Regions from separate parts of the Anaerospora sp. genome, predicted to be linked through region 2. Evidence: riboswitches for the same ligand, from Rfam matches in the RefSeq annotation. Region 2 holds a riboswitch; each other region holds the start of a gene.
What was found. Region 2 has a riboswitch for lysine ahead of RTR76_RS03935 (diaminopimelate decarboxylase). Riboswitches for the same ligand answer to the same signal wherever they lie in the genome.
Positions count from the first base shown of each region.

Region 1: linked by a shared signal. The riboswitch ahead of dapB (4-hydroxy-tetrahydrodipicolinate reductase) and the one ahead of RTR76_RS03935 (diaminopimelate decarboxylase) in region 2 are both predicted to bind lysine.
Region 3: linked by a shared signal. The riboswitch ahead of RTR76_RS03165 (amino acid permease) and the one ahead of RTR76_RS03935 (diaminopimelate decarboxylase) in region 2 are both predicted to bind lysine.

Region 1 covers NZ_DALZUO010000012.1:30,680-35,549, reverse strand. The annotation lists gene dapG (aspartate kinase) at 1-553, opposite strand, end outside; gene RTR76_RS11405 (aspartate-semialdehyde dehydrogenase) at 564-1,595, opposite strand; gene dapB (4-hydroxy-tetrahydrodipicolinate reductase) at 1,616-2,410, opposite strand; lysine riboswitch at 2,524-2,702, opposite strand; gene spo0A (sporulation transcription factor Spo0A) at 2,909-3,682, opposite strand; gene spoIVB (SpoIVB peptidase) at 3,888-4,870, opposite strand, start outside.
Region 2 covers NZ_DALZUO010000003.1:68,979-73,848, reverse strand. The annotation lists gene RTR76_RS03945 (AbrB family transcriptional regulator) at 1-78, opposite strand, end outside; gene RTR76_RS03940 (nucleoid-associated protein) at 92-1,153, opposite strand; gene RTR76_RS03935 (diaminopimelate decarboxylase) at 1,296-2,588, opposite strand; lysine riboswitch at 2,695-2,871, opposite strand; gene pdaB (polysaccharide deacetylase family sporulation protein PdaB) at 3,025-3,768, opposite strand; gene RTR76_RS03925 (hypothetical protein) at 3,835-4,467, opposite strand; gene RTR76_RS03920 (hypothetical protein) at 4,611-4,811, shown strand.
Region 3 covers NZ_DALZUO010000002.1:228,892-233,761, reverse strand. The annotation lists gene RTR76_RS03175 (HutP family protein) at 1-169, opposite strand, end outside; gene RTR76_RS03170 (TerC family protein) at 315-1,010, opposite strand; lysine riboswitch at 1,357-1,537, shown strand; gene RTR76_RS03165 (amino acid permease) at 1,614-3,041, shown strand; gene RTR76_RS03160 (hypothetical protein) at 3,091-3,240, opposite strand; gene RTR76_RS03155 (metal-dependent hydrolase) at 3,424-4,365, shown strand; gene RTR76_RS03150 (hypothetical protein) at 4,512-4,870, shown strand, end outside.

The DNA.
Region 1 (4,870 bases), on a different contig from region 2:
TCATAATGCCATCAACGTCTGTGTAGATTTCAACCAATTCCGCATTAAGAGCCGCTCCCAGCGCTGCAGCGGTTGTATCACTGCCACCGCGTCCCAGTGTCGTTAGTTCCCCGTCTACGGTCATACCTTGAAAACCGCACACAACAGGAGTTTTACCTATTTTTAAAAGATTAAGCATCCGTGAAGGATCAACCTTTAAAATACGGCCATTATTGAAATTATTATCAGTAATCATACCGGCCTGCCCGCCAGTCAGCATGACTGCATCAATTCCCGCAGCCTGCATGGTGCCTGCCATAACAACAGCCGATATGATTTCTCCACAATACATAATTTGATCAAGTTCTCTAGCTGCAATGTGTTGATACGTGTTTTTGGCTACGCCAATTAAGGTATCCGTTGCGTACGTATCCCCTTTACGTCCCATAGCTGATACTACAACTACAGGACGATAGCCTTGTTGGCGTGCATTTTCAATCTTTGACAAAACCATTTGTCGAACTTCCGGTGAGGCGACTGATGTCCCCCCAAATTTTTGTACGATAATACGCATTCTCTGCACCTCAAATTAAGTTTTGCTCAATCATATATTCGGCAATTTGTAAGGCGTTTAACGCTGCGCCCTTTCTAATTTGATCACCGACAACCCACATGTTGAGGCCGTGAGGTACAGAAGTATCTTTGCGAATGCGACCGACGAAAACCTCATTTCGGTCTGATGTATATAATGGCATCGGGTATATCATCTCATCCGGGTTGTCTTCAACAATCACTCCTGGGAAAGCATCCATTAGAGCCTTAGCTTCCTCTACAGTCAAAGGTCCTTCCAGCTCTAGATTGATTGACTCTGAATGACTCCGGTAAACAGGAACACGTACTGTCGTTGCCGATATGCCGATAGTCGAGTCACCAAGAATCTTGTGTGTTTCATGCACCATTTTCATTTCTTCTTTTGTATAACCATTTTCTAGAAAAACGTCAATTTGCGGCAAAAGATTAAATGCGATTTGATAATGCTTAGGCAGGCTGGCACTGGGCAGAATGTTAGCTACAACCGGACGTTTGTCGATTGTGGCTTTCACCTGCTCATCAAGCTCATCTATCGCTTCCTTGCCGGCTCCTGACACCGCCTGATAAGTAGAGACGATGATCCTCTTTATTTTTACTTTATCATAAATTGGTTTTAAAGCCATCGCCATAATAATAGTTGAGCAATTAGGATTGGCGATGATGCCCTGATGCTCATGAATAGCCAGAGGATTAACTTCAGGTACTACCAGAGGCACATTGGGGTCCATTCTAAATGCACTTGAATTATCAATAACAACCGCTCCGCGTTTGACCGCTTCCGGCGCAAGCGCTTTGCTTGCTGCTCCACCAGCAAATAATGCAATTTGCACATTTTCAAAGGATTCAGGTTTTGCTTCTTCCACCACATATGTCTGACCCATAAAGTCTATTGTTTTACCAGCTGAACGTGCTGAAGCCAGTAATTTCAAATTGGCAAAGGGAAAATTTCTTTCTTCAATTAGCTTTAAAAATTCCTGTCCAACTGCTCCAGTAGCTCCTAAAATTGCCACATTATACTTTTTCATACTACCACTCCATTCAGCATTTAATCCATTATTTGTTCTAAGCCGCAAACCAGACCACTTATTGAAAGCACTTTTTTACATGCTAGTACAACGCCGGGCATAAAGGATTCACGGGAGATGGAATCATGACGTACAACAAGCGTTTGTCCTAGACCACCAAATATAACCTCTTGATGAGCTACATATCCCGGAAGGCGAACGCTGTGAATATGTATTCCTGCGTAATTTGCTCCTCTGGCTCCTTGTAGCTTTTCTACTTCATCAGGATGTCCCTGCTCTAAAATTCCCCGTTTTTGGGCAATTAGTTCAGCGGTGCGCAAAGCGGTCCCCGATGGCGCATCAAGCTTCTGATCATGGTGAAGTTCAATTATTTCAATATGAGGAAAATACTTAGCTGCATCCTGTGCCAATTTCATCATTAGAATAGCTCCAACAGAGAAATTTGGTGAAACAAGCGCATTAACACCAGTCGTCGTGCATAATTCGCGAACTTCAGTCAGGTTTTCTTCTGATAAACCTGTAGTACCGACTACAGGACATACCCCACTATTCAAGGCAACCCGGATATTATTCATTACTGACTCTGGCCTTGTAAAATCAACCATGACTTGTGGTTTTGTTTCATTGATTATTGTTTGCAAATCATTGCCAATCATTACGCCAAGTTTGCCAACACCAATCAAATCACCAACATCACTAAAATCAGATTTTACATCAACCGCTCCTACAATTTGCAACTGATCATCTGTATGTACTGCTTTTAATACTTCTCTACCCATTTTTCCATAAGCACCACAAACCAATACCCGAATCACAAACGCCACCTCCGAAAATTAAAATAAGGCAGTCGGTAGAGCTAATCTCACCGACTACCTTATATAGGCAGAAATAAAGGATAACATGGAAAATATGATATTTCCCTTTATCCTAGTGAGATAGCGCTCCACCGAAGAACAACCTTCAGTGACAGTTTTAACACCTATTCGATGTAAAACCAGCGTGAAAGACCGGCATCATTTCACACTTCGGCAGTCAACCCTTTTCTTCCAGTTCATCGACACCACTCTTCCTGAAAGTACTCCTGTTGACCGCACCTCTACCTTAACCCTGTACAGGATGAGGTCTATTTATTTTACGTTCATTGTATAATAATGGTTACATGGAAGTCAACAAAGTTTTGAACTTTTTATCTGTATTTTACAGCTTATCTGTAAAATACACCTTCGTAACGCCTTATTTCATCAAGCCGTAACGACGAAATCTCTTCATAAATTAAGGCTGCCTATCATTCAGGCAGCCTTAACTATCAAATATTAAGCGCGCATTTCCATACGCAGTCTATCGGCGATCATTGCCATAAACTCTGAATTTGTCGGTTTGCCTTTTTCCAGTTTTACCGTGTAGCCGAACAAACGATTAATCATATCGATATTCCCTCTGTTCCAGGCAACTTCAATCGCATGACGAATTGCTCTTTCCACACGGCTGGGAGTAGTAGAGTATTTTTCGGCAATCATAGGATATAAAACTTTAGTAACGGCACCAAGCAGTTCAATTTCAGATATAATCATCATGATGGCATCCCGCAAATATTGATAACCTTTAATATGAGCAGGAATACCAATTTCCCGAATAATATTGGTTACTTCAACGTCAACAGATTTTGCTTTGATTGCTTGCGCAGTTACCTGCGGGCGCTGAGTAGTAATCATACCGGCAAGCTGCCTGATACGGCTAACCAGTACTTCCATATTAAACGGCTTCAACACATAATAATCTGCACCTAATTCAACAACACGCTGTGTGATTGTTTCTTGACCGAAAGCGGTCAGCATAATAATTTTAGGGCGCTTACCACCGGTAGTATTAATTCGCTCTAATACACCAATGCCATCAAGATGTGGCATAATAATATCAAGAATAACGACATCCGGCTTTTTTTCATCAATGATCGATATGATTTGCTCGCCATTGTAGGCAACACCTACTACTTCAATATCAGGCTGCTGGCTGAGATACTCATTCATGATTTCGGAAAACTCTTTATTATCATCCGCAAACGCCACTTTGATTCGTTCTTTGAGCACTTGAACATCCTCCCTGCATCGTTTTACATTTTTATAAATTCGACAAAGTTACGTCAATTCCTTCCTTTATTGGAAAAAAATCCAAATTTCTTCCATTTATATAATTAACTTCCAGAATGCTTGTTTTTTAGTAATTTATAATCAAAAAAGATCATTATTCCACTTTTGTATTAGTGGATAATGATCTCTCTTATTATCTACTCTATCAAGAAGCCTGTAAATAAAAATCGTCTTTATAACTAAATAGTTTATAAGCAGTCTGTTTATTTTTGGGTGGAATAAGCCCGCTTTCCATCAGCATCCAATCAATAAAAACGCCATAACCGCGCGTTGGATCATGAACAAATACATGCGTTACGGCACCAATCACACGTCCATTTTGAATAATAGGACTACCGCTCATTCCCTGCACTATTCCGCCTGTTTTATCAAGCAATCGGGGATCAGTAACTTTGATAACTAATCCTTTTCCTTCTGGAGCCTCTTGATAATTGATTTTTTGTATTTCAATCGAAAATTTTTCAATTGTTTGGCCATCTACGACGGTAAGTATTTCCGCCGCTCCTGTTTGCACTTGGCTCATTGATGCAACTGGCAAAGCTTCAGGATATAAATTGTTTTCAACTGGAGTGTTTAAGTTGCCATAAATTCCAAAAGGGGTATTTTTCTTAATATCACCTAGTAATTGGCTTTCTTCAATAAAAACACCTATTTTCTCGCCAGGTTGTCCTCTTTTTCCATGTTGAATGCCTGATACTGTAGCTAAAACAATTTTGCCTTGATTGCAATCAATTGGCTGATTTGTATCGCTATCGGTAATAACATGCCCCAATGCTCCGTAATTTTGCGATTGAGGTTCAAAAAATGTTAATGTACCAACACCGGCTGCACTGTCACGAACGAATAAGCCAATACGGTAACGCTTTGTATCTTTACATAAAACAGGTGTTAAACTGACATGCAAGCGATTGTCACCACGTTTAATTAATACATCAATAGGTTGGTTGTTTTTTCCACTCTCATCAATAAGCTCAGCTACCTGTGCATCACTTTGAACGGGATTGCCATTGATACTAAGCATAACATCGCCAACTACTATGCCGCTATCTTTGGCTGGAGTGACATATTGGTCCTTTGTGTTCAATACGGGAGAGATGCCAACAACGATGACTCCTTGAGAATGAAGCA
Region 2 (4,870 bases):
CGGCCCTAATGTCCACGGCAGTGGCAAATTCAATAAATAAAATACCGTCCCTCCTGCCAAAGCCTGGAGAAAGGTCATTAGTATCTTATAGCTATTCTTCGTTGTTGAAGTAAACTTTGTAGAAATGCATGCCTTTTTCGTCGTCAAATCCCCTTTCAATATGGCGAGTTGCATCTTCTAAGCCGGATTTAACCTGAATATCCACGCCCGTATCCAGTTTTATATTGCTCTTCATTTTGCGTTTCATCGATTTTACTGCACCATTGGAAATATCAAACGTTTCCTGAACCACTTTTTCCTGGGTAAGATCATAGTTTTTCTTATGCTGTTTAAACTCATGCATAAGTTCCGGATCACCAATAACCTGTTCTGCAAAGTCGTTTAAATCAAAGCTGCTTTTCCCTTCAAAATAGGCTACTGAATTGTTAATAAACGAGACCTGGTCCTTTTTATCAGCCTGATACATTTGCCCGTATACATTCTCGGAAAAATCACGACATAAATTTAAATACGTTTCCGTATGAAAATGACTATCCTCTACAGGAACGACCTGCAAGAATTCTTCTGTCCAGTATTGCGCTTCAGTATCGCTTTTATTGCCTTTATCGATAATTGCCACCCGGTAGCCGCCAAGTGACTGACTGTTAAAAATAAGACAGCCTTTATCCATTTTCCGGACATTAATACCATCCTCACAGGCAATGGTAATATCCAGACGATGCTCACTAATCCGCAGATAAGTATCTTTATTCTCTGTTTTAAAAATACCAATAGCATCAACTGCCTGTCCGTCTAAAATACAGTCAGCCAAATAAACCATATAAAATTCCCCTTGCTTAACTTTGGGATTAGTGGAATTCTCATACAGGCATTTTAATACATTAACTGATTGGTCATAAAAATTCTGTTTGTTAATAAAAGCCCTGCTGACACACATATACACTTCATTCAGGTGAATATCCGTCTCATGGTGAAAAGAGTACAACTGTTCACTCTTAAAAGATGACAAAAAGTATTTAAGCAGTATTTCTTCTAAGTTACCATCTGTCAGCGGGTAAAGAGCAGGAGTAATTGTCATGCCTTCCCCTTTTAACTTATTGCCGACTTTATGTATGGCCAATTTATCAATACGAGCATGATTCAGTTCAAACACAATATCTCTCCTTTAGCTAAAACGACATAAAACTATTATAGCAAAATATAAGAACCGACTGTAAAAATTTATATATTTTTACAATAAAAATAAGAGACAGTCACTTGATTGTGACTGTCTCTCTAAACAGCTTCATTACCTGCTATTCTTGTGTTTTGGTTGCTGCTGCCAGCTGCTTCTCTTCTAGAGCATCAAAATCCAAAGTAGCAAACAAATCTTCCAGTGTTTCTGCGCGACGAATCATCCGGACCGATCCATCAGGTCGCAGCAGCAATTCAGCGGAACGCAGTTTGCCATTATAGTTAAAGCCCATAGCATGACCATGTGCTCCGGCATCATGAATAACGACTAAATCACCGATATCCACTTGTGGCAAGGCACGGTCAATTGCAAATTTATCATTATTCTCACACAGCGATCCCGTTACGTCGTAGACATGGTCCAAAGGCCATGTTTCTTTGCCGAGTACGGTAATATGATGATACGAGCCATACAAAGCAGGCCGCATCAGATTAACCATGCAGGCATCAAGTCCGACATAGTTCTTATGGATGTTTTTCTTGTGCAGCACAGTTGATACCAGATAACCATAAGGTCCGGTAACCATACGGCCGCATTCGAGCGCCAGTTGGAGCGGATGAAGACCGTTTGCAACGATCTTAGCCTCGTAGGCCTTGTGGACCTGCTTGCCAACATACTGCAGGTCAACAGCTTCCTGTTCTGGCCGGTACGGGATGCCAATACCGCCGCCAAGGTCAATAAACTCCACGCGTATACCTAATTCGCGGTGAATATCGACTGCCAAATCAAACATCATATTGGCTGTTTCCACAAAGGAGTCAGGATTGAGTTCATTTGAAATAACCATCGTATGCAAGCCAAAGCGTTTAACCCCTTTAGCTTTGCAGATACGATATGCTTCAAAAATCTGCTCCCGTGTCAAGCCATATTTCGCTTCTTCAGGAAACCCGATGATGGTATTGCCGCTCTTGAGAAGCGGACCGGGGTTATAGCGGAAGGAAATCATTTCCGGCAAACCGGCATGTTTTTCCAGATAAGCAATATGGGTAATATCATCTAAATTGATAATCGCGCCCAGTTCTTTTGCTTTCACATATTCATCATAGGGAGTATCATTCGATGAGAATATAATATCAGTACCGGTGACGCCTACTTTTTCAGCGAGAATTAATTCCGCCATTGAGCTGCAGTCAGCACCGATGCCTTCTTCTTTAAGAATTTGCATCAGATAGGGATTAGGCGCAGCCTTTACAGCAAAATATTCTTTGAAACCGGGAGCCCAAGCGAAAGCTGCCAACAAGTTACGGGCATTATCGCGGATTGCTTTTTCATCATAAAGATGAAAGGGGGTTGGATAACTGCGAATAATTTCTTCAAGTTTCTGCTTGGAAACGGGAATTTTTTTATCAGCCAATTCTATTCCTCCTCAATATTGTAGCAAACCGCTTAAAATAATAAAAAGCGGTTCGCGTAAATACTATCTTCGCAAACCGCTAGTTTATAACTCAATTAACTTAGCCGTGCAAGATAGCGCTCCATCCGTAAATCGGATGACAGTCCTGTGCTTGATTCAGCCCAGAACCAGCAAACGGGAGCAGGCCTGCTGCCATTCACTTCGGCGGCCCTTCCTTTCAGTATCTGTCTTCGCTGGCCAGCTCAAGATACTTACTATTAATAACCGCACCTCTACCTAACAATATTTATTTTATACTAGTATAGCGCCTGACAGCAACAAGTGTCAACCTTTAGTACATTAACCGCATTAAATTTTGGTTTATCTTGAGTATCTTTTTCCCCAACCTAACCTCAAACCTAACCCGGTCAAATTACTAGTACCGAAACTTTCTTAATTAGTGGCGTTGTATGCCTTTCTCACTGTACTTATCCAAGAGCTCACCGACCGTAACGATCTGATAGCCTTCAGCTTTTATTTTCTCCATCAGGATTGGCAATGCCTCTGCCGTTTGAACCGGTGTGTCAGATGCATGCATGAGAATAATCGCCCCTGGCTTGAGTCGCTTCATAATCCGGTCAACGATGACGTCCCTGCCGGGATTTTTCCAGTCCAAAGAGTCTACATTCCAGATAATCGTTTTATAGCCAACTTCCTGAGTGGCCTGCAACGACTTTTGATTATAGTGTCCATTTGGCGGGCGCATCAAGGTTGCGTCTACGCCTGTCACTTCTTTAATCTGGGCATGTGCTTTCTGAAGGTCCTCTTTTACCCATTCCGGCGTTCTATCGCCATAGTTCTCATGGCGATAGCCATGGCTGGCTATTTCATGCCCGTCGGCTACCATGCGCTGAGCAACTTCCGGGAACTTTTTTGCCCAGGGTCCCATGATAAAAAAAGTAACTTTCGTATCATTTTTCTTTAGGGTATCCAAAATGGATGGCGTAAATTTATTGCCCCACGAATGATCAAAAGTCAATGCCACTACCTTTTGCTCCGTCCTGGTAGCTGCAATTGCGATAGGGCCATTGGTATTAATTTGATCCGAAACCTGGACATAAACCGCACTGATGGCAAAAAGACCGATGATACTGAAAAAAATGTGCCGATGGCTAAACAGCCGGCGCAAATCAAGAATCATAATTCCGCTCCACCTCCCAACATACACTACCAATCTATGCTTGAAGATGGCCCATTATGCGTTTTCCTATTGCCAGCGTACGTAGGGGAATTTTTTTACTATATACAGGATCAGCTGATCTGAGATACTGTAAGCGAGCCGCAGCGTAAGCACAACCGTACCGGCTGTTATCCACCAGATAAAATCGCTGCGCCTAAACTCTGCCGGGATTAGCAGAACAGCCGCTGCAATCACTACAATAAACGCAATGCTAAGTGGCAGAAGCGTTTGAATTGCACCAAAAACCCATTTGCTATATATGCGAGTTGTCTGTTCATCCTGCCGGGCGGTAAATACATGTTGAATCGCTTCTGCCTTCTCGTGCACCCATTTCTCAAGTTTACCAGTTATTACATAAGAGCCGCCTGCAGGGGGGTAATTGCAAAAGACAATAGCAATGGTGCCAGAGTCCGGTACTTCTACAGTAAGCACTATATAATCAATATATGCCAGCTGCTCCAGCAAGGTAATCATTTGCTGCCAATCTTGTATGGTTTGAGACGGGCGGTCATTGTCCTTACCAAGGCGGTCTCCACCTGTACCAATTTCGGCACACCAGGTAAAAGTGCCCGCTTGTCCGAAGCAAACCCATAATTGACGCAATATCATTTCATTTAAGCTGCAGGCCGGCAGCAGGGCTTTCGCAGTATAGTCTTGCATGTTATCTACCTCCCTCCTTTATTATAGGACAAAACTAAGCAAAGGCAATATCAGAACAAATTCTCATCTGCAATATCTTTTTTCATTTGAACCAAAATATTGACTAAATCATAAACTGTATAAAATTTATGGGAGTTACAATTATGAAATGTGATGATGTGGATGGATTAATACTTTTAGCTATTGCAGTTACTATTTTGGGACATATCATTGGATTTGGCGCAGAATTATTAGCTCAACGCTGCGAAAGAAAAGAACGATTCAGAAATGAAAGAACAGAAAATGCTTTGAGCGAGCTGCTTACTAATTTTGAACAGAGAATTAGCAAGTTAGAAAATCTTTGACCGCCCAATAGGCGGCATAAAAAGAGGCTCCCCACAAGTTCATGCGAACTCATGAGAAG
Region 3 (4,870 bases), on a different contig from region 2:
CAATGATTTTCTTTACAGAGGGAACAAACTCTCCGCCAAAGTCAACAGCCACCGACAGTATATTTCGCTTTTGCAATCCCTGCCGGGTATCTTGTTCATCTTGCCGAGTTTCACTAAGCGCCATGCGGAGTGCAGCCCGTCCTATATCAATACTGGTAATTTCGTTCATCAAAACGCATCCTTACAATTTATTTTGTCTGAAAGCAGTATACACAATTTTATGGTAGCAGTCAGGATATTCCCTGTCAATATCTCTGACACATAGTGCATATAAGTAAAACAACCGGCTCGCTTAAGCGAACCGGTTGTTTTACTTATTTTTCACCATCCCGAAAAGCAGGAGCACCTTCTGTGTTTGCGGGAACACTTTGCGCTCGGACTTTCAGCCAATGGCCTACGCCAACCACAGATGCCGTCAATGCAAGTTCAAGCAATAGCGCATAGGGTTCAAGAATCGGCCCCATAGCAGCATCTGCTACCATCATTTTGGCTGCTGTCCAGCCTAAAATAGCCGCTCCAATATAAATTATAATTGGATACCGATCCATAAGAGACATCAACATCTGACTGCCAAAAATAACTAGCGGAACACTCATTGCCAGCCCGGCGATAAGTAACAGCATATTGCCGTTAGCAACTCCGGCGATAGCCAGGACATTATCAAGACTCATAATAAGATCGGCAAATAAAATTACTTTTATTGCTTCGGAAAAGCTTGCTGCTTCTTTACAAGCTACATCATGTTGTTTGTCATCACCTAGTAAGCTTACAGCAATCCATAATAAAGCTAAACCACCGGCAAATTGTACATAAGGAATTTGTAGCAAGAGAGCTGCGATCATAGTTAAAACAATCCGCAATACCACTGCTCCCGCACTTCCCCATAAGACAGCCTTTTTGCGCTGTTCGGGGGGTAAGTTTCTACTAGCCAGAGCTATGATGACCGCATTATCGCCGCTTAGTATTAGATTGATGAATGTAATACTGCCTAACGCTGCCAATAGTTCCATCGAAATAACCCCTTTCACCATATTTTTATAGCAAAACAATAAAAAGGCCTTACAAACGTCGTAAGGCCTTTTCTCTCCACGAAAATAAGACCTTAGTATGTATATGGCCATACTAAAGGTCTCGCTGTTGGATATTCCAACGGTACAGCCATGCGTTAGCAGTGGTGTTGACTATACCTAATAGCTACTCCCCTTTAGATATTGAATTATTACCATCATATTACACTCGCTCATATCAGTCAATACTATTCTCGTTTCATTCTATGGTATTTTCCCCATCGTAAAAAGACAAATCATTGACGTGTCCACAAAGAGTATACTATAATCATATTTAGAAATAAATAGTGTGCCAGATAGAGGCGCGAATACTCATGATTATCTACGATAAGCTTTGCCAATGCGATGAATTGTAGGGAAAGGGATATTCGCCGAAGCGCGGGTTGAGGCAATCACTTGCTGCTGGGCTTGTACTGAATAAGTGCAAGACTGTCACCTAAAATGTTTTTAGGTGGAGGACTATCTCATTAGCGCTAAGATATCTATCTTAAGCAGCGTGAGATTGTTCACGCTGCTTTTTTACGCAAATAAATAGGAGGTTAAATCATGTCAAAAGCAAGTGTTGATCTAGAACAACTCTGCCCGGAGAAGCAAGGGCTAAAACGTGATATGCTCCCCCGCCATTTAATGATGATTTCTATTGGGGGGACCATTGGCACCGGACTATTTATGGGTTCAGGCCAAACAATCCATCAGGCAGGGCCTTTTGGCGCCATCCTCGCTTATCTTGCCGGCGGCCTTGTTATGTACCTGGTATTGCTTTGCTTAATGGAGCTAACGGTAGCAATGCCTGTTTCTGGTTCATTCCAAAGCTATGCGTCCCGGTTTATTTCCCCTGGCGCAGGTTTTACTACCGGCTGGTTATATTGGATAAACTGGGCAATTTGTATTGCTGCAGATTTCACAGCAGCCGGAATTATTATGCATCACTGGTTTGCTCAGGTTCCTGTTTGGATATGGTGTGCAGTCTTTGCTGTAGCTTTGGCCCTGCTAAATCTCATTTCCGTAAAAGCCTATGGTGAAACAGAGTTTTGGTTTGCCAGCATTAAGGTTGCTGCTATCGTTGGCTTTATTATTGCCGGTGCCGGCCTGATTTTTGGCTTCTCCGGTAATGAAGGAGCTGTCGGTTTCTCAAACTACAATACGGGCAGCGGCTTATTTCCCAATGGGTTTAGTGCCGTATTTTTAACTATGATTGCTGTAGTCTACTCCTTCCAAGGGGCAGAGCTTGTCGGAATTGCCGCAGGTGAGTGTCAAAATCCTGAAAAACACGTGCCTAAAGTTATTCGCGGTATCGGACTACGAATTATTATATTTTATGTATTAGCTATTATTATTCTAGCAGCTACCATCCCGATGGAAGAAGCCGGAGTACTGGAGAGTCCCTTTGCCCATGTCTTCGGACGTCTGGGAATTCCTTTTGCCAAAGATGTTATGAGCTTTGTTGTGTTAACCTCTGCTTTATCTGCCGGCAACTCGGCACTCTATGCTTGCTCCCGCCTGCTGTGGTCCATGTCTAAAGATGGTCATGCACCCTCCTGGCTGGGCAACCTCAATAAGAACGGTGTTCCGTATGGCGGCGTACTAATTACCTTATTGCTAGCCTGTCTATCCCTTCTGACTGAAACGTATGCAGCTGATACTGTCTACATATGGCTCATGTCAAGTACAGGTCTGACAGGGTGTCTGATTTGGATGATTATTGCCTGGTGCCAGTTGAATTTCCGCCGTAAATATGTACAGTTGGGTGGCCAATTAAAAAACTTGGCAGTTCGGACTCCCTTATACCCTCTAGTACCAATATTGGCCTTTCTCCTTAATGCCGGAATTATTGCCAGTCTTTACTTTGATGAGTCCCAGCAAATTGTCCTTTATACCGGAGTCCCGGTAGTTTTCGCAATTTATCTATTCTATCTGCTGTTTTTAAATAAAAAAGATTCTTCTGACTTACAGAGCAAGTCACGCCAGCAATAAAAGATAAATCCCCATCCCATTACCAACGGGATGGGGATTTATCTTTTTATCAGGGTCCTCCGGATAATCGCATTAAGTTTTCATCAATGTCAGGATCAACCCCTCCAGAGGCTTCCGTAATGCCTCCAACATGATCGGCACTTTGCCGAATCAGCTGCTTTTCCTCCTCTACTTCGATGCTATACTGTTTTTTATCCAAAGTCTCACCTCCTATAACCCTATTATTCCTCACTAATCATCCCCTTAACCTTGTACCTTATTAGCGTAAAAACGATAAAAATAGGGTGCTAGCATCCATAACTTACCGTAGACGTTCTACCATTCTTTCATGCTATAATGTTATGTAAACTTCTTGGAAACAAGCATGTAGGGAAGTGAATGGATGGATGCATTAACACATGGTGTAGTAGGGATTGCTCTTGCCGGTCTTTCTGGCCAGCCCCTTGCAATTGACAACCCGATTTATATTGCAGCGTTCCTAGGCTCTCAAGCACCAGACTTTGATTTCCTTGCGATAATTCGCGGCGAAATGAGTTATCTAAAGCAGCACCGGGCAGCCTCGCATTCCTTGCCTGGCATTGTGGGCTGGGCAGCTTTAATTGCTATGGGCGTTTTTATCTGTTCTCCCGAATCTTCTTTTTTCTCGTTATTTTTATGGGCATTTGCCGGTGGATTATCCCACATAGCATTGGATTTTTTCAACACCCATGGTGCTGCTTTGTTGTGGCCGCTGCGTAAAGAAAGACTGAGCTGTAATTTATTAAATGTATTTGACCCTCTGTTATTAATTGTTTTATTGTTGCCCTATATGTCGGGCTTACCAATGCAACAAATCTCCTTAATCAGTTTTAGCTGTATATTCTCGTATATTGGATTACGCTTATTATTTAGAGTACGAGCCACGCATTGGCTCAAACAGCACATTATCGGCTTTAATCTGAAGCGTATCCTGGTAATGCCCTCACTAGCGAGGATTTTCTACTGGGACTTTGTCCTTGAAACAGATGAGGGATACTTGGTTGGAGAAATAGGTGCTTTTCATTTTCATCTTAGCATTAAAGCCAATTTGCCCAAACAACAACACTCAACAATTATGGTTAAAGCTCAGAAAACAAATCTGGCTGAATTTTTTTTGTTGTTTACCCCTTTTAGTTATTTTTCGGAAGACAGCCAAGAAGGCAGTTTGAATGTTCGAATCTATGATTTGCGTTACTTTCAAAATCATCGTTTTCTACACAGTGGTACTATCATTTTTAATGATGAAAACATTCCAGCTGAAAGCTATCTGCACTCTTACGGGCGAAAATTAAAATTTCCTTCTTAAACAATCAGCAGTTAGGTATCCTAACTGCTGATTGTTTGTATAGAAGGAGTCAGTCTCCAGCATTTACTAGCTCTACTCTCAAAGGTACTTTTTATTCAATAGCGAATACTTTTACGATCAAAATTTATGTAAACGAGGAAATTACCATGCAGCAGATTCTAAAAATTTTGCGCGTATTGCTTCCCTGCTTCGTAATAGTGTGTACTACTGTCTATGCTACAGCAGCAGAGTTTTCAATGGGTCTCTGGCCCGCTGAGGGCTATACAAAATGGCGCATTGGATTCCCGACTACCGACACAACTTCATTAAGCCAGGGAAACGGAGCTTCTGAACTTTTTTATCCCCAGTCAGGTACTTACATAACAGCCCGTTATCAATCAACACCGACTAGCCGTGGCTATTTTACGGCAGATGGTGGTTTTATGAAGACCATAACGCCTGCAACAGGCAGTGATTCGGATTGGAATTATGCAAACAATAGTCAATATTGGTATTTCGGAACCTT